3 regions of the Sporosarcina sp. FSL K6-3508 genome follow, and region 2 is predicted to be linked to each of the others. Evidence: riboswitches for the same ligand, from Rfam matches in the RefSeq annotation. Region 2 holds a riboswitch; each other region holds the start of a gene.
What was found. A riboswitch is a leader RNA that binds a small molecule or an ion and turns the genes downstream of it on or off. The one in region 2 is predicted to bind cobalamin.
Positions count from the first base shown of each region.

Region 1: linked by a shared signal. The riboswitch ahead of MKX97_RS17365 (hypothetical protein) and the one ahead of MKX97_RS02080 (ribonucleoside-diphosphate reductase subunit alpha) in region 2 are both predicted to bind cobalamin.
Region 3: linked by a shared signal. The riboswitch ahead of metE (5-methyltetrahydropteroyltriglutamate--homocysteine S-methyltransferase) and the one ahead of MKX97_RS02080 (ribonucleoside-diphosphate reductase subunit alpha) in region 2 are both predicted to bind cobalamin.

Region 1 is NZ_CP152016.1:3,483,497-3,494,043, forward strand. Features, by position in the region: gene MKX97_RS17345 (FAD-linked oxidase C-terminal domain-containing protein) at 1-1,223, opposite strand, end outside; gene MKX97_RS17350 (YibE/F family protein) at 1,458-2,219, opposite strand; gene MKX97_RS17355 (YibE/F family protein) at 2,216-3,340, opposite strand; gene MKX97_RS17360 (sugar diacid recognition domain-containing protein) at 3,505-4,620, opposite strand; gene MKX97_RS17365 (hypothetical protein) at 4,698-6,113, opposite strand; cobalamin riboswitch at 6,286-6,461, opposite strand; gene MKX97_RS17370 (DedA family protein) at 6,675-7,325, shown strand; gene MKX97_RS17375 (IclR family transcriptional regulator) at 8,013-8,759, opposite strand; gene MKX97_RS17380 (hypothetical protein) at 9,107-9,280, opposite strand; gene MKX97_RS17385 (methyl-accepting chemotaxis protein) at 9,688-10,547, opposite strand, start outside.
Region 2 is NZ_CP152016.1:437,756-448,302, reverse strand. Features, by position in the region: gene MKX97_RS02105 (endospore germination permease) at 1-711, opposite strand, end outside; gene MKX97_RS02100 (succinate CoA transferase) at 1,108-2,628, shown strand; gene MKX97_RS02095 (hypothetical protein) at 2,690-2,938, shown strand; gene MKX97_RS02090 (ribonucleotide-diphosphate reductase subunit beta) at 2,893-3,930, opposite strand; gene MKX97_RS02085 (flavodoxin) at 3,909-4,346, opposite strand; gene MKX97_RS02080 (ribonucleoside-diphosphate reductase subunit alpha) at 4,334-6,556, opposite strand; cobalamin riboswitch at 6,701-6,879, opposite strand; gene MKX97_RS02075 (alanine/glycine:cation symporter family protein) at 6,999-8,426, opposite strand; gene MKX97_RS02070 (glycerate kinase) at 8,530-9,672, opposite strand; gene MKX97_RS02065 (hypothetical protein) at 10,128-10,304, shown strand; gene MKX97_RS02060 (DUF4181 domain-containing protein) at 10,435-10,547, shown strand, end outside.
Region 3 is NZ_CP152016.1:2,363,116-2,373,662, reverse strand. Features, by position in the region: gene MKX97_RS11660 (bifunctional 3,4-dihydroxy-2-butanone-4-phosphate synthase/GTP cyclohydrolase II) at 1-741, shown strand, start outside; gene ribE (6,7-dimethyl-8-ribityllumazine synthase) at 754-1,221, shown strand; gene hutP (hut operon transcriptional regulator HutP) at 1,350-1,799, shown strand; gene hutH (histidine ammonia-lyase) at 1,976-3,505, shown strand; gene MKX97_RS11640 (Na+/H+ antiporter NhaC family protein) at 3,667-4,986, shown strand; gene metE (5-methyltetrahydropteroyltriglutamate--homocysteine S-methyltransferase) at 5,028-7,322, opposite strand; cobalamin riboswitch at 7,465-7,599, opposite strand; gene MKX97_RS11630 (malate synthase G) at 7,957-10,146, shown strand; gene MKX97_RS11625 (hydrolase) at 10,415-10,547, shown strand, end outside.

The DNA of each region.
Region 1 (10,547 bases), 580 kb from region 2:
AGCTGAATAGCACGATCAAAGATTTCAGCAAATGCAGCTTCCACTCGGCTCATCTCTTCTTCATCTCGTTCATCTGTCAAAATGGTTGGATGCAAGTTGCCATCCCCTGCATGTCCGAACGTACAAATTAGCAAGTCGTATTTGACCGCTACCTGTTGAATTGTCTTAACCATCTTGGCAATCTCGGAACGTGGTACCGTCGCATCTTCCAAAATCGTCGTCGGCCGCAATCGAGCAAGTGCAGATAATGCAACCCGACGTGCGATACTGAGTTGTGCCGCTTCTTCAGCTGATTTTGCCATTTGCACGGACGTGGCGCCAAGTTCCAAACAGAGCTGATGGACGAGCGCCATATCCTTTTCGACTACTGCCGGATCACCATCCTGTTCAATGAGCAGCATCGCTTCACAATCCGCCGGCAGGCCGATATGCATGAAATCCTCCACTGCTTGAATGGTCCCTTTATCCATGAATTCAAGAGTCGCCGGCACAATCTTCGCTGCAATAATGGAAGACACGGTCTCGGCGGCTTGTTCCAATTCATTATAAAATGCCAGCAGCGTCTTCTTCGTTTCAGGTTCAGGAATCAAACCAAGCGTAATTTCCGCAATGACACCGAGCGTTCCTTCCGATCCGACAAATAAACTCGTCAAATCATAACCCGCTACGTCCTTCGCTAACTTACCGCCCGTCGTAATCACTTCACCAGTGGGCAAGACGACTTTCAAGGCTTTGACGTAATCTCGTGTCACGCCATACTTTAGCCCTCGCAGCCCCCCTGAGTTCTCACTGACATTGCCTCCAATCGTGGAAATACTCATCGAACTCGGATCAGGCGGGTAAAACAGACCGCTCGACGCGACCTTTTCATTGATCGCCTGCGTAATGACACCGGGCTCCACTGTAATTGTAAGATTCTCTTGATCCAACTCTAAGATTCGGTTCATCCGGTTAAATAGAAGTACCACTCCGCCAGATGTCGGTGTCGTGCCTGCTGCCAAATTGGTTCCGGATCCTCGAGAGACAATCGGTATCTGATGCTTCGCACAAACTTTGACGATCTCTTTTATGTCTTCAATTGAAGAAGGCGACAATACGATATCCGGCATGGCCTGAAAGTTTGCAGTCGCATCATAAGAGTAAGCAAGCTTCTGCGCAACCGTCGTTTTGGCATGCGAGGTTCCTGTAATGGCGACCAATCGCTCCAGCACGTGAGTATCCACCCAACCCCCTCCCTTTCAAAAAATCCAACTTATTAGTCTAATTCTAATAGTCTAACTATTTAATTCATATAGACAAAAGTACAATGTTGTATTTAATTTTCATTGGATTCTTGTGCAAAGGTACAAATATAAGCATGAAAACAACTAAATCATTCCACCTACGGACAGTAAACGCTTACATTTTCAAATGTAAAAAAGAGAAGCTATTAAGGGCTTCTCTCGCTTTAATTCTTCCTACTTTTCTCTTGTCTTGACCAAAAAATACGCATTGATCCAGGAAGCAATCGGTATCACCAAGGCGACCCCCATTCCTGCACAAAGTATCAAGATCATCTCAGAACTAAATATTTTCGAATTGACGATTTCTCCAATGGAATAGTTCAGATCTTTAAACCAAATAAGCAATGCCAAATATCCTCCGAAAAACGCAAAGAACAATGTATTTGTATCGGTTCCTAATATGTCCCTGCCAATACTGACTCCAGATTTGAACAGCTCTTTTTTGCTGAGGAGTGGATTGTGTTTAAATATTTCATGCATGGACGAAGCAATCGAAATGGCCACATCCATAATGGCACCGATTGTACTCATGATAATAACGGAAGCTCCAATCTTCATAAAGTCCACACCAATATAAAGGGACAGACCGCTAATCGCCTCTTCCTCCTCTTCACCAAAACCTTGAATCATTAATTTCTGCGATACGATCACAATGAAAACCAATAAAATTACGATGGTGACCATAGTAGAAATAAACGCGATCGTCGTTTTACCGTTCACTTCATTAATAAAAAATAGACTAACACAGCCAATCAATATGCTCGCAATGAATGTGATCAAAATCGGATTGACAGCCGGATCCATCATAAACATCACAGTTAGAAATATGACCCCAAAATTCAAGAATAAAGAGAGAAAAGATCTAGCTCCTTGTTTTCCACCCACCCATACCATCAATAGAAGTAAAATCGCTGCGAGCCATACCAATACGTTCATACTCTCGCCTTCTTTCGCTTAACGAAAAATACTGTCGTATACAGACCAATCGGTATCGTAAGAACAATCCCTATTCCGCCAGCCAGTGCACGGGCCAATTCCAATGAAAGATTCATCGAAAGAGCAAAACCCAATGGAGAGGCGTTTTTCAAATACAAAATCAGCATTGGAATCGAACCACTGATGTAAGCGAAAAATAAAATACTAGTGATCGTTCCCATAATATCTTTCCCTATATCCATTCCAGAAGTCTTCAGCGATTTGATCGATATATCGTGGTCTCTTTCATATAAGGCAAAGATCGAGGAAGACATCGTAATCGCAACATCCATAATGGCGCCTAACGAACCGATGAACAGTCCTGCCATGAACACTGTATGATACGGTCGCGTCAAAAACTGCATTTCCTCATAGCGCAGACCGCTTCCCGACGTGAGCCAGATGACAAGAGAAGTAATAGACAGCGATGCCACTGTTGCGATGAGCGTCGCCACAATCGCTGCATACGTTTTTTCATTGAAGCCACTAACGAGCAATAACGATATGGCGGTAAATAAAAGAATGCATATCCCACAAATCAGCAGCAGACTGACCTGAGAATAATGTACATAAATATCTAAGGCGAAAGACAGCAGCAGGACATTGATCACAAAACTGACAATCGCAAGCAGCCCCTGCTTATGTCCAACGATCAATAACGTAAAGATAAAAATCCAAGCAACAACCAGCACATATTGATCACGTTTTACATCTGTGATACTGCCTGCTATTTTCTCTCCTGTCTCCGAATCAATGGAGACAAACAGTTTATTTCCTATATGATATTGCTGATCATATGCTCCTGAAGTGGAATACTGATTCGTTAAATGAATTTGCTGACCCTTCTCTTCCCCATTTTTCAATATAGCTACGATATGCTGAGTAAACAGAGTATCTTCATTGCCATGCATATCCTTCGTTTTCGTTGTATCTTCCAATGTCGTTTGAACCACTTGAGCAATTGGACGATCATAAAATGAATAGTTGTGATTCACAAATAGAAGGGAAGAGGCCAAGCAAAATAATAGAAGGATATATAGGGTCCAGCGTTTAGTCGTCCTGTTTCTAGTTTTATTTATCATCCACAATCCCTCCACTGCTTAAAGGATAGAGCACATAGTAAGCCTACCATGTATAGGACCTATAATTCACAAAAACGATCATTGTTTCTTAAAAGACTATATAAGTAGGCTGCCAACGATAAAAAAGCCCCATTCCCATAAAGGAAATGAAGCAAACTTTTCTCTCATTCATTATTTGACAATTGCTCTTCCATCAAACACAATGCCAAGTACAGTAAAAACACATCATGTGTACTCCATACAGATAACCCCGTTAACTGCTCGATTTTTTGCAGACGATAAGACAATGTGTTCTTATGGATATGCAAACGCTGTGCTGTATTTTGCATAGATTGATTCTCTGAAAACCAGATTTTCAAATTGTTCATCAGCTCTTCTTCTTTAATAAGTGGAGCTACCGTTCGGCCCAAAAAATCCGCACGCACGGCTTCTGGGATGCTTTGCAAAATAATTTCGAGACGCAGCTCATGTTCGAAGACAATCTCGCCCGATTTTTTTGAGGCATTGACTGCACGTTCTGCTTGTGCGAATGATTTGGCTAAGTCAAAATAATGTGTTGGCGCACCGATCCCTGCAACAACTTGTATTTTTTTGCGTCGTTTCATATGAAGCAATAAGAACTTCAATTCATGCTCAAGCGTCTCTTGATTCATTTCTGGAAGCAACAACAAGATTTTATTCTGTGCCCAGCGGATCATTTTCATGGAATCATGGATATTCTGAATGGACGCAAATGTTTCCATTTCCTCAACCGAAAACTGCTCTAGTAAATCGACCACTTCCAGAACCGCTACCTGCCGATAAAGCGTAACGTCAATTCCAAGCAGTGTACCTCTTTCCATAAACCGTTCATCTTTTCTCGTACCCGTCAGCCAATCAAATACGAAAAACTCCATGTCCCGTACTTTTTCATCTTTCTGCTTTCGTTTCAATGAATCTTGGATAAATAGTTCTGCCACCCGTAAGATCAACTGTGCTTGCGGACGGATCATCTTAGGTTCGCCTGTGATACCAAGCGCGGCAATCGGCTCACCTTCAATGAGGATTGGCAGCACAATACCTTTACGTACACCACGCAACCGTTCTACTTCCTCATCTGCCATATAGAGCATTTCCTTTTGGCGAATGCATAGTAATGCGCCTTCATGGAACTGATTGAGCCGTGTAACATCCGTGCTGGCCTGAATGAAGCCTCTCCGATCCGTTAAAATCACTTCTTGCTGTATTAAATTCGAAAATTCCTTCACCATTTCCTGCCCTAGTGTATCAAACTGGAACATCTACCTCACCTCGGATGAAAACTGCTAGTTATCTTAACTTTACGCCAGTTCAGTCTTCATCTCAATAGGCGGGACCATTACTTTATATGAACTTCTTTGATTCCGCAGTTCCACGCTTTCATGAGCAACTGCAAAAGTTCTGCCGTTTCTATGAAAGCAGACTTCTCCAATGTGATTGAGCCGCCGACATCCGTGTGGTTCTGTTGCACCGCAAGCCGGTTAATCATCGACAATTGTTGGTGCTTTGTTAAGGAATATCCAGACAAATTTTCAGTATCTGACGCCTTCCGTAAGCAGCCGTTCCGGATTCCGTTCCCTGCAATTTCATTCCTTACTTTTTGCCACTCTTCTGTTGTATAACTACGCTGTTCAAAGTAGCTTCCACTCTGCCAATCTGAGCCTTCAAATTGAAGATACGGACCTTTTTCCTTCGCCAGTTGCAATGAAGTTTTTATCACATGTAGATTAATTTCTTCAGATAGTTCTTCAATGAATGACACTGCCTGTTCCGAATGTAAGCTAATTCGTTGATCTGCAAGCGCTTCTTCCCATCCGGCTGCTTCAATTTGCAGATCTCGTCTATTGTCTTCTCGTTCCCATACATCCAAAATGCCATTAAGCAAACGGACATGAATTCCACAAACACGAGCCAAGACGTTTCTCCGTAGCACTTTCGACAGCTGGATATGCGAATGCAATCCTTTTGTTCCACGCTGAAAGTCATCGTCAAAATGGAAAACGATGCCGTCACTAGCTAACAGCTGCTTCATCAGTCCGATAGCGGAAAGCCTTTTGTGCGTGATGGATGGGTTCGCAACGGCCCGACGGAACGACTCACTGCCGACGTCCTGCAGAGAACCATTCATCACGCGACGTACTTCCTCCATATCAAATACGAGCCAAGATCCACATGCCTTCACCTGTTCCATAAATGTAGTAGGTATACGGATGTGCTTTTCCTTCACTTGACTGGCCAAAAATGATGGAATCCGTGAATCCAAGAGGTTCATTGAATGAAGACGACGTACAGGTTGCCCTGGATAGAATGTCTTGCCGAAAAACGCCATGATATCATCCGGTAACGTCACATACCCCATACTCAAGACCCAATAGGCTTCTCGTACTTTTTGCAACCGTTGCACAGTTTCATCCCGCATGGCTGCCATCGCAATAAGCATCAGCCGTTCTTGCGGCAGTCCCAGTCTTCGATCATAATGATTGCAAGTGACAAATTCTTTCATATACTGAAGAAGCTGTTTAGCGGATAGCAATTGATCTCGCTCCGGCATAATTTGCAATCCTAGCCATTTGATTTCATTGGATGAATAGTGATTGATCCAGCTTCCATATAAACCGTCACTCACCAGCTTCCGCACTACTTGATGAAATCCTTGGTATGCTGGCTTTTTGTGCAATTGTTCCGCTTGTCTATACAAAACTTCGAGCAACGCACGTTCATGTGTACGTTCGTCTGATTGTTCGAGAACTCTCATTTCGCCGTCTCCTTTCCTATACAACAAAAAAACAATCATCCTGGCTCTTCGGCAGGATGATTGTAATAGTTGTGATTGAGGAAACAAAAATAGGCAGCTCTAAAGAACTTCATGCAAATCGCATGAACCGCAGAGACCCTTTTGCCCCCACCTCTCAACCCCCGAAGAAAGTGTTGCTTTGACGATGTCTGGCAGGTCTCCTGGCTTCACTTCATCCTTCCGCCAAGCCTTCCCATGTCTCCATAGTGGCTTTTCTCAGCGGTCGTCCGTGTGTACAGTTGCGGGGACAGCTCCGATTTTCGGATTCCCTTTTACACCTTGATAGGTACCAACGCATCGTGCAAACTCATTTAGTATTTTATTTATTCTAGTTTACCATGAATAGTCGGAGAGGTGGTAGAAATAGTTGTTGCCTTACCTTTCGTTTAAGGAGTGTGATCATTTGGAGGCTGCATCACAATTGAGTTATTCATGACAAGCATGCGAAAAAGAAGTATAATATCTATGGTTGACTCGTATGTTTAAGAGAAAAAAATAATCTACTCGAAAGTGAGAATAGGAATGACATTCATCCAAAACATAATAAGCTTTATCTTACACATTGATGAACACTTGATTGAAATTATTCAAAACTTTGGAAATTGGTCCTATGTTATTCTATTTTTAATTGTGTTTGTTGAAACAGGTATTGTTATTTTTCCTTTTTTGCCGGGTGATTCACTTTTGTTTGCAGCTGGTGCTCTCGCTGCGATGGATGCATTTAATATTGTCCTATTAATCTTAGTATTCTTTGTAGCCGCAGTATTAGGGGATACAATAAATTATCATATCGGTAAAGCAGTAGGAACAGCAATCACTCAAAATAGACGGATGGGTAAATTTATTGACCAGAAAAAGATGAGAAAAGCTGAGGATTTCTTTAATAAGCATGGTGGTAAAACGATCGTCATTGCTCGTTTCATGCCATTTGTCCGTACGTTTATACCGTTTATTGCAGGCTCAAGTCGAATGAACTATCGATATTTCTTCGCTTACAATGTAATTGGTGCTGTACTATGGGTGGGACTATTTACAACAGTTGGTTACCTGTTTGGAAATATCCCGTTTGTTAAAAATAATTTCTCAACCATTATTCTGTCAGTAATTTTTCTCTCAGTTCTGCCAGTCTTCTATTCTTTTGCAAAGAGTCGTTTCCAAATACAAAAGAATTGAGCAATCGTTGAAGCAAGTTCTGTGTAAATAGTGCACACCAAAAATTGAACGATGGAGCAGTACAGATTGGTTCTAACAGAAAATGGTCGTTACTGATAATCGTGAATTTCTCTACTTCTTTATAACCATATATACGACTCTTAACAACCGCTGCCTTAAGAAGGGTGGTTGTTGGAGTCTATTTTTTCCAATCGTCTTTTGGTTACCTACGGTGCGAAATAGTTACCTTAAATACCGAGTTATTTTTTCGCTGAATAACTCTAACGTATTAACATATTTTATTATACCGAACAATGATGCAGCGAGAACTTTTAAATTTCTATTACATATCAATAATTATTATATCTATACTTCGTTCTTCCCCTCTCTTTGGTAGAAGCAAATTTTACAACTTTCACATTCATTTCCACATTTGCTTTTTCCCTCTACTTGCTTCTCAGAATTTACTATTTTAGTATCTCTTACCCTCATTACCTGCTCTGCTTGTATCGTACTTTCCACTTTCCTCACTCCTTATCCTAAATTTATAAATTAAATTTAACAGAATACCGGAGTGGTTTACCTTGTGTTTTTTCATAATGTGGAATAGACAGAATATTTAATGTCTTTTAAGAGCGCATGACATTACTGTATTCTCTCCATTTGGAAATACAAATAACTTTTACAATAGACTTAGCAATAGAATTATCAAATTTCAATATATCCTAATTCCTTTGAAATCAATTGCGCTGTGTTCATAACGCTTTGGATCATCTGTGTGCGCTGAGTTCCTTGCATATAAGAGGATAACCCTACTAAATTCACGGCTGCTATTACTCCGCCAGAGTAAGAAAAAATAGGCGCAGCAATGCCGTACATGCCGTCAGAGTTTTCACTGTCACTAATTGAATATCCTTTTGTGCGTATATCTGCTAGCTCTTTCTTTAAATTGCTTATATCTGTAATTGTATTTGGGCCATCATGTGCCAAGCCCTGAGCCACTGTTTCTTTTAAATAAGCGGGGTTATTTGCCAAGAGTACTTTCCCCGAACTCGTTGCATAAGATGGTTTTCTTGATCCTAAATACGTTTGGATAGAGGAAGCGTCATGGGAGGACACACGCAACACAAATACAACTGTCCCTTTATCAAACATCGCAATATGGGCAGTACCTTTATACTGGGATATGAGGTCTTTCACAAAAGGCATTGCCTTGTCGTAAACGTCTTGCTGGAACATTACATGATTATTCCATTCAAGCAACCTCCAGCCCAATCGATACTTTTTCTGATGGTCTTTCATTAAAACATTTTCTTTGCACAGAGTACTGACAATATGATGCGTTGTACTGACAGGCATATCTAGTAGCTCAGCAATTTCTCCAACGCCAAGAGCTGGATCGTCATTTGAAAAACAGCTAATTACTTGGCAAGCTTTTCTTATGGATGCAATCATCTATATTCCTCCTCATCAACTATGTCGGAATTTTATTATTCATTGTATAGCAAATTTAAAGTTTTTCATAGTGTGAAAATTCACATTATAGTAAAGAGACTATAATTTTTTTACTACTTGAGAACAGAAGGATTTTCGGTGATGTCAGGAAATTTAGGTTGCCTGTTCCACGGGGCATTTTAAGGATTTGGAGTAGTGAAAAAGGGAGTTTAAAACTGAGGAATGAGGAGACTTGGTATATGAAGAGACAATAAAAAGGATGCCTATGCGCAAAACAAACGTGAATGTTTGGACAAACACCTTTGTTTCTTGCTAGGCACCCTGTATGGAGCTTTCTATACTGCCACTTACATCATCTGCTGATCGCATAAATAGCCACACTCCGCTAGTCCTTCAATGTAAGCTTCTTCCCATGTAATGCCATGGATGAAGCCACCTTCCGAATAGCCTGTGATTAAATAAAATTGCTCATTTTGCTCGGGTAGTGAAGATGCTTGGTGAGAGTTGTTGTTGTTTTTCATAGGATGACCTCCTGCTTTTTTGTATTTTGCATAGTATATGCAAGAACAGTGAATTTGAAAACCACTTTTATCTTTATTTAATGTAGCTCCACACTCGTTAAAATACTCAGTCTTCCTAAACATACCCGAAATGACAGCGCTTACATTAAAAAATAAAGATACATGGAATTCCTTGTTTTTCTGCTTGCATAATCACTTGCACATTTTAATTCTTCCTATTCAGTCTATTATACTCAAGAATTACCTAAAAGTCCACAAGAAAATTACCTAATTAAATTACCACTAGCATATTTTTTAGGCTTCTGCTAAATGGGAGTTTACTTACTTTCCTTTCCTACAGAAGAATAAAAAACTGTTCACTACCTAAATTCATGGATAGTGAACAGTTTTTTAAATTTATTTACTTCCTATTCTAATCGAAAGCGGTCTACCACTGTCTGCAACTCTTCAGCAATTTCTTTCATTCGATTAGTCGAGTCTGCTACACGCTCTACTTCGGTTTGCTGAGCGGCGGACGAGGCGCTGACTTGTTCAGCGGACGCTGCGGTTTCTTCTGATACTGCAGAGACGCTTTGTATGGCCAGCATTGCTTGATCTTTGTGTACAAGCATTTCTTCCAACTCCGCACTCAATTCCATAATCGCTTGACGCATTTGGTTCGTCAATTCGACATTTTGCGAGAAGGATGCTTCTGTACTCGTGACGGATTGGTTTTGTTCTACCATCACTTGCATATTTGTTGCGATCACTTCTGTCGTATGCTTAGATTCGTCTACAATTTCCTGAACGATCCCTTGGATAACACTTGTTTCTTTTTGTGACTGTTCAGCGAGATTCCGTACTTCCTCTGCCACAACTGCAAATCCTTTACCATGCTCACCCGCTCTCGCCGCTTCTATACTGGCGTTTAGCGCGAGTAGATTCGTTTGTGCAGTAATATCATGAATCGAAATGATTACTTGATTGATGGCACCAATTTTATTCGACAGCGTCTCCATTTGAAGTTGAACTTTTTCTGTCATTTCATTTGCGGATGCATTATGTTCGCGCAACTTAATCACTTCGTTCATCCCAATTTCCGTTGAGGAAACAGTCTGTTCGGATAACTGATTCATGTTACCGGACAACTCAGACAGTGCTCTAATTTGATCAGCCAATTCGGACATTCGGTTGCTCGTTTCCTCGGTATCTTCAGATTGCTTGGAAGCACCATGTGCAATTTCATTTGTTGCCAATGAAACTTCTTCACTAGCCGCCACAATTTCCT
Region 2 (10,547 bases):
CTCCGTAATCGCACCGACTAACGGTCCCAGCGTTAGTCCCATCAAAATAAAGAACATGATCAGATAATGTCTAAAGCGAATCCGATCCTTTATTTTATGTTGGAGAAAGAGGAGTAACATAAGTTCGATCAGTCCTGAAGCAGGGTACACCATCGCTTTCAGTACAGGATCAAACCCGTGTTCAAAAAATGGCTGCAGCAATGCATAATCTTTTACCTGTAAATTCGTAAAAGCAGCAAAAAAACCAAAAGCAACAACACCCACCAAAACAAATACATTTATCATGACAATCGTCTGAATGGACGTTGTGATCAACATGACGCTAAGTATTGTAAAAAAAATCAACAGAGCGATGGAAGGCGTATCCGTCAAAAATGTATACTTAATCCATTGCAGCATTTCACTTGTCGTGAATGAGGCATGCACCAAAAGACTAGTGGCGAGCAAAAAAACGAAAATAGATGAACTGACTTTGCCGGTTTTCTGTCTTAGCCAAACTTTCATCGGCTCCATATTTGTTTTTTTATGAATATATAAAAGTAGGACGATCCATGGTAATAAAACCATAGTTGCTGACAGTACAGATATCCATCCATCCCTACCGGCAACATTTAATATCGCCGGAATAATTGTGACGTGATTTTTCAAACCAATAACTGTCATTGTTAGAAATATTATGTGCAGCATACTGATTGAACCGGTATGTTTCATAGTAAAAACCCTCTGTCATATGTTAATACCGTTTATCATTGACATGAATAAGAGGGATTATAAGCAAGTATGTCCTGAATTATTCGCGGAAATACCATCGGCGGTTGCGGTAAAAAGGTGATATTGATCCGTTACTATGTATCCTTCATTGTAATGCGGCAAGTAAGTGGAGATGAAAAACGGTAAATCTCTTTCAACACGGACTTCGAAATTGAGTAACGAAGGGTGCAAAACCTCTTTTAAAGCTACACACACGTATTCCACGCTTGGACTCTATTTCTGTTCAACCTGTTATTTTCGGAAGATCATTCACTATAGTTCTCTTAATATTATGTTGATTTTATTTAGATTACTGATAGAATTATAGTTAAAATGAAAGGTTAGGTGGATGATACCGTGGCAAACGAATTAAACAAAGTTCTTCGTTGTGAAGCACTAAAAGACAAAATCGTAACAGCAGAAGAAGCAGCATCTTGGATTGAGGATGGGATGTCTCTAGGTTTAAGTGGATTCACTTTGTCTGGAGATGCGAAAGCGGTTCCATTGGCATTAGCGGAAAGAGGTAAAAAAGAAAAGTTGAAAGTAAACGTTTTCACTGGAGCTTCTCTCGGACCAAACGTCGATGAGTTGATGGCAGAAGAAAACATGATCAACTTACGTATTCCTTATCAAGGCAACCCAGCAATGCGCGGAAAAATCAACTCCGGTGAGTCTTTCTACATCGACCAGCACCTTTCCCATACAGCTGAGTGGGTACGCCAAGGCGTAATCGGCCCAATCGACTACGCAATCATCGAAGCAGCTGCTATTACGGAAGATGGACAAATCATCCCGACAGGTTCAGTTGGAAACTCACCAATCTTCGTACAAGAAGCAAAGAATGTCATCATCGAACTAAACGTCAATGTGCCAGCTGAATACGAAGGTTTGCATGATATTTTCATTCCTGCAAAACAAGGTGAAAGAAAAGAAATTCCTGTATACAGTGTAACTGACAAAATCGGTACACCTGGTATCAAAGTTGATCCTGAAAAAGTACGCGGGATCGTTATTACAGAGAAAGGCGATATTCCTTCCCCTATCGTTCCTCCAGACGAAGAGACACAGGAAATCGCAAACAACTTGCTCGACTTCTTCCGTGATGAGATAAAAAAAGGACGCATGGACGAAACGTTGATGCCTCTTCAATCTGGTGTCGGCTCAGTAGCAAATGCAGTTCTTGACGGCATGAGAACTTCTGAGTTTAAAGACATCGAAGTATATTCTGAAGTCCTTCAAGATGCGATTTTCGACTTGATCGACGACGGCGTTGTAAAGTTTGCTTCTGCGACTTCATTAACGCTTTCTAAGAAGCGTTTGGACAGCTTGCAAGAAGATATCGGTAAATACCGTGACAAGCTTGTATTCCGTCCGCAAGAAGTGTCCAACCACCCGGAAGTTATCCGTCGTTTGGGCATCATTTCCTTCAACACGGCGCTTGAGCTGGACATCTACGGAAATGTTAACTCTACACACGTCAGCGGTACACGCATGATGAACGGTATCGGCGGTTCCGGAGATTTCGCGCGTAACGCACGAATCGCAATCTTCGTAACGAAGTCATACGCAAAAGGCGGCGATGTTTCATCCATCGTACCTTTCTGTTCTCACGTAGACCACACAGAGCACGATGTAGACGTAATTGTTACGGAACAAGGCTACGCAGATCTTCGCGGTCTGGCTCCAAGACAAAAAGCAGAAGCATTGATCGAGCACTGTGCGCACCCTGACTTCAAGGAAGAGTTGCGTGATTACTTCAACCGAGCAAAAGACCAAGTTGGCGGACAAACACCACACATCTTGGAAGAAGCACTGTCTTGGCACGTAAATCTTGCGAAGTACAAAACGATGCACAAAGAAGCACCTGTTCAGAAATAAATTTCTTTTTCAGCACAGCGAGCGGATTTTTAATCCGCTCGTTTTTTTGATTGTCTGGGGGTTGGATTGGTTCGGTGTGGTGTGGGTTTGGTGCGGTACGGCGCGGGGTTGGCTCGGTACAGCGCGGGATTGGTTCGGTACGGCGCGGGATTGGCTCGGTACGGCGTGGGTTTGGTGCGGTGCGGCAAAACTTTTGCTTGCTTGCCGGCAATCATGTACGGAAAAAGGGAAGCGCGATTGGCGCTTCCCTTCCCTTTTCACTTCTTACAAATCATCAAAGCCATTCAAATCACTCGTCTTCACATACTGACGGCTTGTTTGTTCGAAGAAATCTGTCTTCGTATCATCGAAGTTATCGACATATGCGCGAATCCATTTCATCGGATTGTCCGTGAACTCGGGATAGATTTCACTCAATCCAAGCATGCGCAGCATTTTATTGGCACGATATTTGATGTAGCCTTCCATTTCCTCCATGTCGAGACCTTCGATTTCGCCTAGTACATAGCGGCTCCAAATAACTTCTTGCTCGACGGAATGACGGAATTGATCATAGATCCAATCTGTGAATTCACCCGTATTGTATTCAGGGTTTTCAGCAAGCGCCGCGCGGAAAATATCACTGATCGCTTTTCCGTGTTGCAATTCATCTCTATTGATATACGAAATCATAGTAGATGTCCCGACCATTTTCTGGTGACGTGCTAAGTTATAGAAAAACGCAAACCCACTGTAGAAGAATAAACCTTCAAGCAATGTTGTATAAACCATCGCCTTCAAAACTGTTTCAATTGTCGGATTCTCAGCTAACTCATTATAGACTTCCACAATCCGTTCATTACGCTTCATCAACACTTCATCCGTACGCCCCATTTCAAATGAAGCCATTTGCTTGTCTAGATTGGTGACGGAAGACAGGACGTATGCATAACTATGGTTATGTTCACTTTCCTGGTCCGCAATTGTCGCCATAATCGACTTGACGGAAGGATCCGTCGCAAAGTCCGCGATCTTCATCGCTACAACTGTTTGCGGGCCATCCAATGTTGCGAGCAGGCCGATAATTTTCAAGAAGGCAGATTGCTCTTCTATCGAAAGGCGCGGGAATTGCTTTACGTCTTGTGTCATATCCACTTCATTCGCCGTCCAAAAAAGAGAACGGATACGCTGACGCAATGTATAGAAATGTGGATGCGCCAAGTCATTCCAGTTCAAAATGCCGCTTGCTTCCCCACCAAAAATAGCCGTCGCTTTGTTCGGATTTGCTGGATTCAATACTTTTACTCTTGTAAGTGTCGCCAATGGTCGAGCACTCCTTTCGTCCAATTCGTTACCAATTTTTCTTGCGTGCCACGCGGGCTTTGTTCGATCTTTAACGGTTCAAATGGTGAATGATAGAAGCGCGCTAACTTTTCTGCCGCTTTGCAAAACAACTCATCTCCACCAAATTGCGTATCCCCTGTGCCGAAGACGTAGACAGGCTCTGGCTTGAAGCCGATAGCCGCCACAAAGTCCTTCACTTCATCCGGCGTTGAACCTTTTTCCCATGTAAAGGAACCAATGCAGAATGCTTCATATTTATTTACATCCGGAAGGACCCCGATGCCGATCCGATGGGTGTCGACTTCGATTCCTTCACGGCTTATTTTATCCGCTATCAACTCCGCCACTTCCTCCGTATTGCCGCTCCAGGAAGTGTACGCAATCAAGAATGACACCACTCGCACTCCTCGATTTCAGAAGCTGTTGACCGCATATAATACGTTGTTTTCATACCGGATTTCCATGCTTGCATGTGCAAATCAAGCAGGACAGATGCCCGGATGGAATTCGGTACGTAAATATTGAATGAAATCGACTGATCGATATGTTGCTGGCGTGCGGCGTTTTGTTTAATTGACCAGCGCTGATCGACGATATACGCGGAACGGCGGTAGATATCATACGTGTTATGGTCCAAATCGGGTGCGATGACCGGCAATTTATAGTCTTTTTTCTCTTCATGATAGAACGGCTTGAAAACCGGGTCGATCGAAGCAGTGGAGCCCGCTATAACAGATGTCGAACTATTCGGCGCGACAGCCATCAAATAGCCATTGCGCATTCCGTTGATTGCTACGTCCATACGTAGCTCCCGCCATTTGTTCGAGTCGTATTCGCGTTGCTCGAAGTACTCCCCTGTCTGCCAATCGGAGCCTTCAAACAATGGATATGCGCCTTTTTCCTTCGACAGTTCCATCGACGCTTTGATCGTCAGATATGCAATGTTTTCGTAAAGTTCATCTGCATACTCCACAGCCTCGTCGGATTCCCACTGAATATTTTTCAATGCCAATAAATGATGCCAGCCAAATGTACCAAGTCCGATACCACGGTAACGCGCATTCGTACGTTGTGCCTGTACCACCGGAATTTTGTTTTGATCGATGACATTATCGAGCATTCGCACTTGGATCGTAATCAGGCGATCGAGCACGTTCGCCATCACCGCTTTTCCTAAGTTAATGGAAGATAGATTACAAACAACGAAATCGCCCGGCTTTGTGCGTGTAACGACCATATCGTCTTCCAATGAAACCGATTCGAATGTGGTAGCCGACATATTTTGCAAAATTTCTGTACACAAATTACTAGAATAAATAATTCCCTCATGTTTATTCGGGTTCATCCGGTTCACTTCATCGCGGTAAAACATGAATGGTGTGCCTGTTTCCAGTTGGCTGCGCAATACACGTTTCATGATTTCAATCGCAGATACCGTTTCGCGTGATAACTCCGGATTATTGACACATTCCTCATACTTCTCACGGAACGAGCCGGCTCCTTTTGTCTCATCATAAAAGTCTTCCAATGAATAACCCATCTTCGTCCGTACTTCATGCGGGTCGAATAAATGCCAGTCTTCGCGCGATTCCACTTTCTCCATGAACAGATCCGGCAAGCAAACGCCTGTGAAAATATCATGTGCACGCAAACGATCGTCACCGTTATTCAGCTTCAAATCGAGGAATGTAAAGATATCTTTATGCCACACATCCAAGTACACCGCTACCGCACCCTGTCTTTGACCGAGCTGATCGACGCTGACTGCCGTGTTATTCAACTGCTTGATCCATGGCAGCACGCCGCTTGAAGCACCTTCAAATCCTCGGATAGATGCACCGCGTGAACGGACTTTCCCCATATAGACGCCAATTCCGCCGCCGAATTTCGATAAGTTCGCAATATCCGTATTGCTGTTGTAAATGCCCTGCAAGGAGTCATCCACTGTGTCGATGAAACAGCTGGATAACTGACCGTGCATCTTCCCTGCATTCGACAGAGTCGGAGTTGCAACCGTCATGTAAAGATTGCTCATCGCCCAGTATGCTTCCCCAATTTTATGGATGCGCTCTTCCGTTTCATCCTGCATCAATGTCATCGCGATGACGAGCCAGCGTTCTTGCGGCAGCTCTACCGGCTGCTTGGAGAAGTTTACTGTGACATAGCGGTCCACCAATGTTTTCAATCCAATATAAGTAAATAAAAGGTCGCGGGTCGGCTCCAGTAAACGGCCGATTTCGTCGAGTTCTTCACGGCTGTACTTCTCCGTCAACACCGACGTATAGAGCCCTTGCTCCACCAAGCGTTCTACATTTTTCGCAAAGTCAGTATAAACATCTGCGCCACGCAGCGCTTTTTGCTTCGCATACACATCATATAGATAAATCCGCGCGGCCACGAACGTCCAGTAGGTATTCGCTTCATCGATTCTGCTCAGTGATTCCAAGACCATCGCATTCGTCCAATCCGTTGCTGAACTTTCCGGATGCCGCTCTTGATATCGCCGGCTCGCTTCGACTAATGGCTCAACTTCCTGTTTCCCGAACTCTTCCTGTAGATTTTCCATCAATAAATCAAGACCGACTGTTTCATGAATAATAGCCATTAATATCCGCTCCCTCAAAAATAATAAAAAATAAAAAAAGACTCCCGATCAATCGGGAGTCGTCATGTGACGGATGGTAGTAAGCGGAAAACGACAGGCAAACAAAAACCTCTGCGTTTCGCTTCCACTCTCCAACCCCGAAGAATGTATCGCATGATGAATGGCAGGTCTCCTGGCTGGCATGTCTCTCTTCTGTCCATCCTTCCCGCCTAAGGCAGTGGATAATTACGGACAGTCGTCAATACCATCAGTTGCGGGGGCAGCTCCGTTTTTAGCGGATTCCCTTTTAAACCGTTATCGGTACCGATTCATCAAAATACTATATATAGTGTCTTATGTACAAGTTATACCCTAACATGTTGTGTGTAAACTGTAAAGAACTAAAAAAGGTCGCAGTTCAGAATTGGACTTCTGAACTACGACTTTATTGTTTCAGCGGAACTCACCCACGCAATCGATCTTCTGGATCCGTAGGGGTTTCCTCCCAACATTCCGCGCCTTTTAGGCCAGGAATGCTTTCGGCTTTGAATACTGGATTTTTCCCTTGGCGTCTTTGAGCAGTGAAGTCGTCGAGGACTTGAAAAGCCACTTTTCCGAGAAGTAGGATGACGATCAGATTCAGGATTGCCATTACACCCATGAAGAGATCGGCCATATCCCATACGACTTGTACTTTTGCTACTGCACCGAAAAACACCATGCCTAGGACTAGAATCTGATAAAGCACTTTCCATCCTCTGCCCGCGTGAATGAACTCGATATTCGTCTCACCGTAATAATAATTACCGATGACAGAACTGAATGCGAAGAACATGATCGCGACCGCAATGAAATACGGAGCCCATGCCCCGACATGCACTGCCATCGATGCCTGCGTCAGCAAAATTCCATCCGTTTCACCAGACTGATATAGTCCGCCAAGCAAGATGATGAATGCCGTAGCCGAACAAATTATAATCGTATCGAAAAATACACCAAGACTCTGTACGAGCCCTTGTTTTGCCGGGTGTGAAACATTGGCTGTCGCAGCAGCATTCGGCACACTACCCATACCGGCTTCATTGGAGAATAGTCCTCGGCGAACCCCTTGCATGATCGCCATCCCAATTCCACCGCCCGCAATTTCCTTGATGCCAAATGCATGTTCAACAATCAACATGAACATGGCAGGAACCTGCGTAATATTCATGACAACGATAAACAACGCAACCAGAATGTAGAATACTGCCATCACGGGAACAATCGTCTGCGTCACTTTGACAATGCGCTGGACACCGCCGAAGATGATGATGGCTGTAAGTACTACCAATCCGAGACCGACACCCCAATCTGGAATACCGAAAACATTCATGAAGGATTGGCTGATCGTATTGGATTGTACTGCGTTGAAAATGAAACCGAAACATAGTGTCAACAAAATAGCAAAAGCGATTCCTAGATTCCGCTTTCCGAGCGCTTTCTGCATATAATACGCTGGTCCACCGCGGAACGTCTCACCATCTTTTACTTTATACACTTGCGCGAGCGTACTCTCGATGAATGCGGTCGCCATTCCAATGATCGCAATAATCCACATCCAAAACACCGCGCCGGGTCCACCAATTCCAATTGCAAGGGCGACCCCTGCCACGTTACCAGTCCCGACACGCGAAGCCGCACTGATGGTGAACGCCTGGAAAGGTGAAACTCCGTCATTCCCTTCCTTCTTTTCCACGATCAAACGAAACATTTCACGGAACAAACGCACTTGTACAAATTTCGTGCGAATCGTAAAATATACCCCAGCTGCGAGTAAAAGTCCTATTAAGATATACGTCCAAATAAAGTTATTCGCCGGTCCTACCAGCCAGTCCAAAGCATTTTGAAACATCTGACCACCTCCTTGTTTATCTATACCCTGCTAACTATCCGAATACGCATCGCAAAGCAAATAATCTCGCACTGACGAAACCGGATTTTATCAGTATACTATATCACAAGAATAAATCGCTGTTTTTTATTTCTGACATCAAATGGGCAGTCTCCCTGCAGAGCAGCCCGGATGCATTCGCCATCAACTCAACCAGCGTCTTACTGCCGTCATCTAGAGTACGCAGTTCAGAAAACCACTCTCTCAATTCCCCGCATGCATTATCTTCAATCGCTCCTGAAATGACGAAGACAGGAACTCCGCAAGCTTTCGCTGACTTCGCAACTCCCAGCAATGCCTTGCCATCCAGCGTCTGGCGATCCGTCTTGCCCTCGCCCGTCAAAATGAAATCAGCAGACTGTATATGCTTTGCGAATTCAATGGCCTCCAACACTACTTCAATCCCGCTTTCTAATCGCGCCCCGCAATAAGCCAGCAAAGCACCCGCACTTCCTCCCGCCGCTCCAGCACCCTTCAGTTTATGGAGACGCATACCAGTAAGTTTGGCTGTTTTATCCGCAAAATGAAGCAATCCTTCATCCAGCAACTTCACCGCTTTTGTATCTGCTCCTTTTTGCGGTCCAAAAATGTACGAAGCACCATTTTCACCGACGAAAGGGTTTTCCACATCCGATGCAATCCGAATATCCGTCGTTACCAAACGCTTATCCATCTGCGACGCATCTACTTTATCGATGAGGGAAAGCGAAGAGCCGTTCATCTGCAGCAACTTCCCCTGCGCATCAAAAAACCTGACACCTAGCGCTTCCAACAAACCGGTTCCTCCATCATTCGTCGCACTTCCTCCTAAACCGATGATCAACTTGCGATGCCCTTCATCAAGCGCATGGCGAATCAATTCTCCCGTGCCAAATGTCGAAGCCTCCATCGGATTCAATTCACCAGGCCCAAGTAACATCAGCCCAGAAGCTTGCGCAAGTTCCACCACTGCCGTCTCCCCATCACCGAGTACTCCAAGTTGCGCTTCTACTAAATGCCCGAGGGGGTTGCGTACAGTAAATGTTTTATACACGCCTCCCGTTGCAGATATAAGAGCCGACAATGTGCCTTCCCCGCCATCTGCGACAGGCAAACACATTGTCTCCGCTTGTGGAAATACCTTTTTGACACCTGTCTGCATCGCTTCTGCAGCTTCATCGGCTGTCAAACTTCCTTTGAACGCATCAGGCGCAATAATCACTTTCATCGTCTCAGCCCCTTTTATTGGTAGTGTAGCAGATTTACAAAGAACAGACATTTCGAAACTGATATTTTCAATTTTTCTGAGAGTACGATATAATCAACGGCAAGTACGAGAGGTAAGCTAGGTGAACTTTCAGAAAGGAGAATGAACAATGAATAGTAAAATGTTTGTTCTACTATTGGTTATCTTAGTGATCAATACTTTGCGATATGGGTCCTATCTTCTAGAAGCGTCAACAAGTACATATTATTTACTATCCTTTTGTTTAAACTTGTTCGCTTTGATTGGAGTCATCCTGTCAAACATAAAAGGACGTATTAAAAATACTGATGGGAACGGAAGCACGGAAAGAAAACAGAGATTAATAGCTTGATGACGCCAACATAATAATTCCTTGTGTGGAATAACACGTGTAGGAATACAAGGTATTTAGATAACTTGAAAAAGGAGTGTGCAGGATGAATACCTATCAAAAACGTTCCGTGTATATTTCAATTATAGTTCTTGCTTTCTTTTTAGCATTATCCTTAATTACACATCAATGGGGATTCTTTTTGTGGAGTCTATTGCCTGTTTTTATTGTTTTGATGACTGTGTTTTCCAGCAAGATCAACAAAGGAAGCGGTAATAATTGAGAAGTTTTATTCACCTGCCGGACTTGATAAACGGATAAGCACAATCCCTATCAGTTCCAGATTGCAATATACAATTATCTTGCGTATAGATACCTTTTTAAATAAATAACTAAGGTGTGATGAGATAAATATGATTTATTTCGGGGTGGGATCATCTTTTTGGCCAACGTTCTTCCTTTTTTTATTCGTTGTTTGGCTGCTGTTTTTTTCGTTTAATGCCATTATGAGAAAAATCCTTAAAGT
Region 3 (10,547 bases), 1.7 Mb from region 2:
GCAGGGAGTTCTTCAGCAGGGGTAATCTGTGAAATCATGAATGATGACGGTACGATGGCGCGAGTGCCTGAATTGCGTCTGATGGCGCAAGAATTGAATCTGAAATTAATTACAATCCAAGATTTAATTCATTATCGCCTGCAGCAGGAGAGGCTGGTTGTTAGGGAAGCGGAGATCAAGCTGCCGACTGACTTCGGAGAGTTTCGTATGATTGGATACACCGAAACGTTAACAGGTAAAGAGCATGTAGCGCTGGTGAAAGGTGAGGTAACGCCAGAAGAACCCATGTTAGTACGTGTTCATTCGGAGTGTTTGACGGGCGATGTATTTGGCTCCTGCCGATGCGATTGCGGACCTCAATTGCATGCAGCGCTTTCGCAGATCGAACAACAAGGTCGCGGAGTTTTATTGTATATGCGTCAAGAAGGCAGAGGCATCGGCTTGATCAATAAGCTGAAAGCATACGAACTGCAAGAACAAGGTTTCGACACGGTAGAAGCCAATGAAAAACTGGGCTTTGCAGCAGATTTGCGTGATTACGGCATCGGTGCTCAAATCTTACATGAACTTGGCGTTAAACAAATGCGTTTGTTGACGAATAATCCGAAGAAAATTTCAGGCTTAAAAGGCTATGGATTGGAAATCGTTGAACGGGTTCCGATTCAATTGCCGATGAAAGAAGAAAACGAAAAATACTTAAAAACTAAAGCGGAAAAATTAGATCACTTATTAACAATTTAAGGAGAGATAGATATGGGGAATTTATTCGAAGGACATTTAGTAGGTACAGGATTAAAGATAGGCGTTGTCGTAGGACGATTTAATGAGTTTATCACAGGCAAGTTGTTATCGAGCGCTGAGGACGCATTCAAACGACATGGCGTAGCTGAAGCAGATGTAGATATCGCTTGGGTACCCGGGGCATTTGAAATTCCGTTGATCGCAAAGAAGATGGCAGATTCCCAAAAATATGATGCTGTCATTACACTCGGTACTGTCATCCGCGGAGCCACACCTCACTTCGACTACGTCTGTAATGAAGCGGCCAAAGGTGTAGCACAAGCGAGTATGCAGTCAGGAGTCCCGGTGATTTTTGGTGTGCTGACGACAGACACGATCGAGCAATCTATTGAAAGGGCAGGGACTAAAGCAGGGAATAAAGGCTGGGATGCTGCAGTGTCGGCTATAGAAATGGCGAACTTGACTAAACAATTCGATTGATCGCCAAATTTGCACAGTAAGCGCTTTATTTTTCTTTCAAGTATTGACCTAAGAGATTTCCTCTGTAATAATAGAGTTAGTCATTAGTTGATATTCAATATCAAGTACATCTAAAAAGAAGGTACAACATGAATCAGGTAGATACGAAGATCGGACGCCAGGCAGTAATGTATACGTTTTCAAATAGCGAAGCAGAAGATAGTAGAATAGAAAACGGCATGCAGCAACTAGGTTGGCAGTTCGGAAAAGGTAAAGTGGGCTCAATGGAGTTCCAGAAAATTGTGGCGGCAATTGAAACGCTTGCGAAACGACAAGGAATTGTAAATCAAGACATCTATCGAGAGATGCATGCGCTCTATCATGCGATAATCGAAGCTATGCAAGGCGTGACACGTGGGCAGGTTGAGCTCGGCGGCATGCTGCGAACAGCGGGACTTCGATTTGCTATTGTGCGTGGGACTCCGTATGAAAATGCAGCGGAAGGTGAATGGATTGCCGTTGCTGTCTATGGAACAATCGGTGCCCCGGTTCGTGGCTTCGAGCATGAGGCAATTGGTTTAGGTATCAATCACATCTGAATAAAAGAATGAAGCCTATAGTTATTTAGACAATAAGGAGGCTATATTGACACATGCGGGGACCCCCCTTTTAGGGCACCCGTCTGTCAATATAGTCTCCTTTTGCTTGTTTAGGAATGAATTCTTTGCACAGGATCAGCGCAACTAGAACTAAAGACAACGAGGAGGAATTGGAAATGATTGAATTGACAGGTCGTACGTTAACGATTGAACAAGCGAAAGAAGTATTGGTGAATGGAGCGAAAGTAAAAGCTTCTGAAGAAAGTATGAAAGCGGTTCAAAAGAGCCGTGAAGCAGTAGAGAAAATTGTTGCGGAAAGTAAAGTGGTGTACGGAATTACTACTGGATTCGGTAAATTTAGTGATGTATTCATCGAAGCGGAAGATACGGAACAACTTCAATTAAATTTGATTCATTCGCATGCTTGTGGAATTGGCGAACCGTTCCCCGAGATGGTTTCTCGTGGAATGACACTTCTTCGTGCAAACGCACTCCTAAAAGGTTTCTCTGGAATTCGCCCGGTAGTCATAGAGCGTTTACTAGATCTAGTTAACGCACAGATTCATCCGGTTATTCCTCAACAAGGTTCACTTGGTGCAAGCGGTGACTTGGCGCCGCTTTCTCATTTGGCACTTGTGTTGATGGGAGAAGGGGAAGTGTTCTATAAGGGAGAGCGTATGGAATCAGCTATTGCGTTGTCAAAAGAGGGCATTGAGCCAGTGACGTTGAAGGCGAAAGAAGGATTGGCGTTAATTAATGGAACACAAGCGATGACGGCAATGGGGCTTGTCAATTATATTGAGGCAGAGCAGCTTGCGTATCAGACAGAAGCTATTTCTACGATGACGTTGGAAGGTTTGCGTGGAATTGTCGATGCATTCGACGCCGATGTACATGAAGCACGTGGTTACCGCCAGCAAACGGAAGTAGCAGAACGCATGCGCCGTATGTTCGTAGGCAGCCAATTGACAACGAAACAAGGTGAATTACGCGTACAAGATGCTTATTCGCTACGTTGTATTCCACAAGTTCATGGAGCTTCTTGGCAAGTTTTGGATTACGTCAAAGAAAAGCTGGAAATCGAAATGAACGCAGCTACAGATAATCCGTTAATCTTTGAAGATGGTGACAAAGTTATTTCAGGAGGAAACTTCCACGGGCAACCAATTGCCTTTGCAATGGATTTCTTGAAAGTGGCAATGGCGGAGTTCGCGAATATTTCAGAGCGTAGGATTGAGCGTCTAGTTAATCCGCAGTTGAACGACTTGCCGCCATTCCTAAGCCCTGAACCAGGATTGCAGTCTGGTGCAATGATCATGCAATATGCAGCTGCATCTCTTGTTTCTGAAAATAAAACGTTGGCGCACCCGGCGAGTGTGGATTCCATTCCATCTTCAGCCAACCAAGAAGATCATGTCAGCATGGGAACAATCGGGTCACGACATGCTTATCAAATTATTCAAAATGCGCGAAGAGTGCTAGCTATTGAATTGATCTGTGCATTGCAGGCTGCAGAACATAGAGGTGCTGAAAAACTTGCGGACTTCACAAAAGCTTTCTATAAAGAAGCGAGAAACATTGTGCCGAGCATCAAGCAAGACCGGATTTTCTCTAAAGATATTGAAAAAGCGGCAGCTTGGTTACTAGAAATGGATTGGAAGGCATTCGCAGATAAATCTTTGCCAACTGAAGTTAGCGCAAATTAAATAGGAAATATAAAGGGATATGAAATTTAATTATCTAGTATTTTACTCCAAGCGGGAAGTTCCCGCTGGAGTATATCTGGATAAATATCTTCGGGCAGATGTAAGCGTTTGCTTACAGTAATTGCAGTTTGTTGTATAATGGGGACATGGGAGATGAGAAGATGTTATTCAATACTGTGGTCGTATCTGTCATTGTAATGGCAGTACTGAGTTTATTGCGGGTCAATGTTATTTTTGCTATTTTAGCAGCAGCTGGAGTAGCCGGTTTGATGGAAGGGCTTTCCTTAACAGATGCAACAAATATGCTAGTTTCAGGAATGGGTGGTCAGGCAAACACGGCATTAAGTTATATTTTGTTAGGTATGTTTGCGGTCATGATCGGAATGTCTGGAATTGCAGGGTTTTTAGTAAAAAATTTAGTTAGGGTATTAAGAGGAAAGCGAATAATTTTATTGTTGACGATTGCGGGTGTAGCTTGTTTCTCGCAGAACTTAGTACCTATACATATTGCGTTTATTCCAATATTGATTCCGCCAATGCTGCATCTGTTCGATAAGATGAAAATTGACCGCCGCGGCATTGCAACTGCGCTTACTTTCGGTCTAAAAGCACCTTATATTATGATCCCAGCTGGATTTGGATTGATCTTTAAGGGAATAATCGTTGATGAAATGGCTGCAAGTGGTATGGATATTACGATGTCAGAAGCCAATATGGCAATGTTGATTCCGGGAATCGGAATGGTCCTCGGGCTGTTCGTGGCAGTATTCATTTCTTATCGAAAACCTCGTAATTATGCGGACGTTGAGGCGGAGAAAGTGAATATTCTAAGAGAAGAAGAAGTGGAAAATGCAGAATTGAAGTTTAATATACGCCACGGCTTCACGATCGTTTCAATTATTGCAGCATTAGTTATACAGCTTATAACCGATTCATTAATACTTGGAGCACTTGCCGGGATTTTCTTGATGTTCGTCTTGACTGTTATTCCATTTAAGGACGGCGAAAGGGTAGTGAACGAGGGAATCGGAATGATGGGTATGATTGCGTTCGTCATGTTGATTGCTTCAGGTTATGCTACGGTTCTTAAAGAGACAGGTGCGGTAGAAAGTCTGGTTGATTCGGCAACAGGTATATTAGGTGACAATAAAATGATGATCGCATTTATCATGCTGCTTGTCGGTTTATTGATTACGATGGGGATTGGTTCTTCATTCGGTACGATCCCGATTATAGCTGCATTATTCGTTCCGATTTGTATGGCAGTCGGCTTTTCGCCACTCGCGACGGCGGCTTTGATTGGTACGGCAGGGGCGCTTGGAGATGCTGGTTCACCGGCTTCAGACAGTACACTTGGTCCAACTTCGGGTCTGAATGCGGACGGTAAGCATCATCACATTTGGGATACATGTGTGCCGACATTCCTTCACTTTAATATCCCTCTACTAATCTTTGGTGTAATTGCAGCAATGGTATTATAAAACGAAAAGGGCAGATCCGAAATAACGGATCTGCTCTTTTATCATTTTACTGCAGAAACACCTAAACGCTCACGTGCTTGTTCCGTGGCGATGACCATATGTTTCAATGCGGCAACTGTTTCTTCGCGTTTTCTTGTTTTCAAACCACAGTCGGGATTGATCCAGAACTGTGAAGGTTCTAGCACTTCCAAACCTTTATTGATGATTTCCGTCATTTCTTCAACAGCCGGAACGCGCGGGCTATGGATGTCATAAACGCCAAGTCCAATTCCTTTGTCATAATGATATTCTTTGAAAGATTCCACCAAATCACCATGACTGCGTGACGTTTCGATGGAAATAACATCCGCATCCAGCGCACTGATTGCTTCAATGAAATGATTGAAATCACAGTAGCACATATGTGTATGAATTTGCGTCGTATCCTCAACGGAAGCTGTAGCAACACGGAAAGCATTCACAGCCCAGTCGAGATAATGATTCCATTCGGATTGCTTTAATGGGAGCCCCTCTCGAAGTGCCGGTTCATCTACTTGGATCATATGGATACCTGCTGCTTCAAGCGACTCGATTTCTTTACGCAGTGCGAGAGCAATTTGATTGGTCACTTCTTCTCTGGTCAAGTCATCGCGAACAAATGACCAATTCAAAATCGTCACGGGTCCGGTCAGCATACCTTTTACTTCGTGATCTGTCAGTGATTTAGCGTATACGGATTCTTCTACCGTCATCGGCTTCGTAAATACAACATCTCCATAAATGATTGGTGGTTTCACACATCGGGAACCATAGGATTGCACCCAAGCTTTTTCCGTAAAGACAAAACCATCCAGCTTTTCGCCGAAATATTCTACCATATCCGTCCGTTCGAATTCCCCGTGCACGAGCACATCAAGTCCGAGTTCTTCTTGGATTTGGATCCATTCCTTAATTTCCGCTTTTACAAAGTCTTTGTACTGCTGATCCGTAATTTCGCCTTTTCTCCATTTTGTACGTGTTATACGTACTTCAGGCGTTTGGGGGAAACTGCCGATTGTGGTTGTAGGCAATACAGGTAATTGGAACTTCTCTTGCTGCTTCAATTTCCGCTCTGCGAACGGCAGATTCCGCTTGCTGTCAGACAAAGTACTGCCTGAACTTGCTTGTCGAACCTCCTCGCGTTTGCGGGCAGGGAGTTGATTGAATGCAGTAAGAGCGGCTTCATTTTGTTTGAAATCTGAAGCGACGCTTTCTTTACCTTGTTGCAACGCAGCTTTCAGTACATTGAGTTCTTTAATTTTTTCATCCGCAAATGAAAGTGCATTCTTAATTGTTGAATCTAATTTCTGCTCTGACTGAATTGTCACGGGTACGTGAAGCAGACTGCTGGATGGCTGGATCCAAACGTTTCCGGACTCTACATGCTGTTGAATCTTTCCTAGTAATGACAGCTTGACGTTCAAATCTGATCGCCAAATATTCCGACCGTCCACAATACCAGCAGCGAGTACTTTATCATCAGGGAAGCCGTATTTCTTAAGGTTTTCCAAGTTTTTGACACCGCCATGCACGAAATCAAGACCAATTCCAGCTACTGGTAATGCAAGTGTTGCTTCATAGTGCTCAACTGAATCAAAGTATGTTTGCACTAAAACGTTCAAGCTATTTATGTTTTTTGTTAACTGCAAGTAAATTTCAGTTACGGTTTTCATTTCATCAGAAGAAATGGAAGTGCAAAGAATTGGTTCATCAATTTGCACCCATTGAACGCCTTCATCCTGTAATTCTTGCAATACCTTTTGATAAAGAGGAATCAATTGCAGAATGATAGAAGGTACGTCTATTTCTTCATACCCTTTAGAAAGTTTCAATAAAGTGTAGGGGCCGAGTAGAACAGGTTTCCCCTCGATACCGAGTTCTTTCTTTGCTTCGCGGTATGCAGTAAGTGGTTTGTTCTCAGTCAATTGAAAACGTTGTCCTTCATACTCGGGGACAATGTAGTGATAGTTCGTGTTGAACCATTTCGTCATTTCGGAAGCGACAGCATCGTCATTACCGCGTGCCATTGAAAAATAAGTGGATATCGACACTTGACCGCCTTTCCAATGATAGCGTGAAGGGATGATTCCGAACATTGTGGATGTATCGAGCACCCGGTCATACAATGTGAAATCGCCGACTGCAATTCGGTCTACTCCTGCGTCTTGTTGTTTCTTCAGGTTGGCTAAACGGATGTCTTTTGTTGTCCGCAGAAGTTCTTCTTCCGAAATTATTTCTGCCCAAAATGCTTCTAACGCTCGTTTCCACTCCCGGTTTTCGCCAATAACAGGATAGCCGACAATACTGCTTTTTACCATTTGATTTCCCCCTCATGATTTTATCCAATAAAAAAAGCATTCCTAACAAAGAATGTTAGAAATGCACGTATGTGTAAAATGCATGCCTAAATAAGCGTGCATCGTTTGCCGTGTGTCTAACACCTCCCTATTCACCGTAGGATTAAGCGTTATGAAAACAGGCAGGTATCTGGCTGGACGTAAGCACGTCTTCACAGTGGCGGGACCGCTCCAAGAAAAGGATTCCCTTTTAAGAAATGAAAGCAATGATCATTTCACCTGTTTTCAAACTATTCAATTCATGATGATTGTCTCTAAAACTATCATAAGGTTCGTTGAGTGTCAACTTGCTGGTAAATAGATAATTAAGCAATACTCTTTTTTTGTCATCTGTTATATAACTGTACAAAAGTAACAAATTCTCTTTCAAAAAAGAAGGTGTGAAAATTTACACAATTCTGTTGAAAGTTTTATAGAGTTTAGGTATGATAAGTAATAACACGACTTCAAATTAGGACATGAATCGTCATTCATACGAAGAAATCTTGATTATTGGCTGTGGGGGCACCTATGATCAATTGAGGAAGAATCGTGTTTATCGCTGTATGTTATACAACAGAGCAGCGCAAAAAAACTTAAGGGGTGGCTTTATTCTATGACAAATTATGAAAAAGTAGGCAAGCTGCAAGTCGCAAAAGAACTATACAACTTTGTTAATGAGGAAGTTCTATTAGGCTTAGAAATCCAAAAAGAACAATTTTGGACAAACTTTGATTCGCTCATTCATGAACTTGCTCCTGAAAACAAAGCGCTGTTAGAGAAACGAAGCGAATTGCAAAAAAAGATCAATGAATGGCATCAAAACAATAAAGAAACAGCAGATTCTGCTAACTATAAAGAATTTTTAAAGGAAATTGGCTATTTGGAACCGATTGTTGAGGACTTCCAAGTGACAACTTCCAATGTCGATGATGAAATCGCTATTCAAGCAGGCTCCCAATTGGTCGTGCCTGTCGACAATGCCCGCTATGCGTTGAACGCGGCAAACGCAAGATGGGGAAGTCTATATGATGCATTGTACGGAACGGATGTCATCAGTGATGAAGGTGGAGCTGAAGCTGGCGTACAGTACAATCCGATCCGAGGACAGAAAGTTATCAACTTTGCAAAAGAGTTATTAGATCAAGCAGCACCGCTTGCGGAAGGGACACATGCAGACGCCACAGCGTATGCAAACGTTAGTGGAAAACTTGAAGTGACACTTCAGAATGGCAATAAAACAGGCTTGAAAGATGCTTCTAAACTGGCTGGCTTTAACGGTTCGGAAGACGCACCTTCCGCTGTCTTGTTGACGAATAACGGATTGCATATCGAAATTGCAATCGATCGAAACCATCCAATTGGGAAAGACGATGCGGCGGGTGTGAAAGACTTGATTTTGGAAGCAGCACTTTCTACGTTGATGGACTGTGAAGACTCGATCGCAGCAGTAGATGCTGAAGATAAAGTGGGGGTCTACCGCAACTGGTTAGGTTTGATGAAAGGTGATCTGGAAGCATCGTTCAAACGAGGCAGCAAGACGGTCACTCGAAGAATGAATCCTGACCGCACATACAAAACACCAGACGGCAAAGAGCTATCGCTACACGGCCGTTCATTAATGTTCGTCCGTAACGTAGGTCATTTGATGACAAATAATGCGATTTTAGATGAAAACGGCAACGAAGTACCTGAAGGAATTTTAGATGGTGTCGTAACTTCGTTGATTGCAACACATAATCTGAAAGATGATGCAGAGTTCAAAAACTCCAGACATGGTTCAATTTATATCGTTAAGCCGAAGATGCATAGCCCGGAAGAGGCGGCATTTGCCAATAAGTTATTTGACCGCATTGAAGATTTATTGAGCTTGGAGCGCAATACGCTGAAAATCGGTTTGATGGATGAAGAGCGCAGAATGTCATTGAATTTGAAGTCTGCAATCCATGCGGTGAAAGAACGGATTGCATTCATCAATACAGGTTTCCTTGACCGTACAGGTGATGAAATTCATACTTCAATGGAAGCGGGTCCTGTTATCCGCAAAAATGATATGAAAGCTTCCAAGTGGTTAGCTTCCTATGAAGCATCCAACGTTGCTGTCGGAATTAAGACTGGTCTTCCTGGACATGCTCAAATCGGTAAGGGAATGTGGGCTATGCCGGATATGATGGCTGCAATGCTTGAGCAAAAGGTCGCCCATCCAAAAGCAGGTGCAAGCACAGCGTGGGTGCCATCTCCAACAGCTGCTACATTGCATGCATTGCACTATCACGAGATCAATGTAAAAGAAGTTCAAGCCAATGTCGACAGCGCAATTGATTACCGAGATGGAATCCTAGAGATCCCGTTGGCGCCGAACACAGACTGGCCTGCAGAAGAAATTCAATCAGAGTTGGATAACAATGCGCAGGGGATCCTTGGCTATGTTGTTCGCTGGATTGATCAAGGAGTTGGCTGTTCTAAGGTTCCGGATATCAATGACGTAGGTTTAATGGAAGACCGCGCAACATTGCGTATTTCCAGCCAGCATATCGCAAACTGGCTACGTCACGGCATCACGACAAAAGAGCAAGTCCAGGAAACATTGGAACGAATGGCGAAGGTCGTTGACGAGCAAAACGCTGGCGATGAACTTTATCAGCCAATGGCTCCCAACTATGACGATTCTATTGCTTTCCAGGCAGCTTGCGATTTAGTATTCAAAGGTGCCGAACAGCCAAGCGGCTACACAGAGCCAATCTTGCACGCCCGACGAATCGAAGCAAAAGCCAAAGCGAAACAAAAAGCAACGGTACAAAATTAATTACACTAATAGCTCCTCTTCTAATTTGGAAGAGGAGCTGTTTTTCTAATAAATCTGTAAATATGGTATACTGTATATGTTAATTAAAGTTTTACATGAGATTGTGCAGAAATGGATACTCAGTTGATTGGAGTGGAAGGCGGCGACTCCCGCGCCCCGCGGAAAGCGTCCGCCTGGAATGGAAATCAACGGTTCCTACGTTTTACTTTGAGTGTAAGTTATTTATTTCAGTTTATATAGCAATAATTATTAAAAAGGGGGAAATGAGATGCTGAAAAAAGAGCAAACGCTATTTGTATTAGTGGACGTACAAGGTAAGCTAGCGCAAATTGTTAAAGATAGTAAGACGTTGCATGATAATCTGGAGAAACTGATCAAAGGATTACAAGTGTTAAATGTTC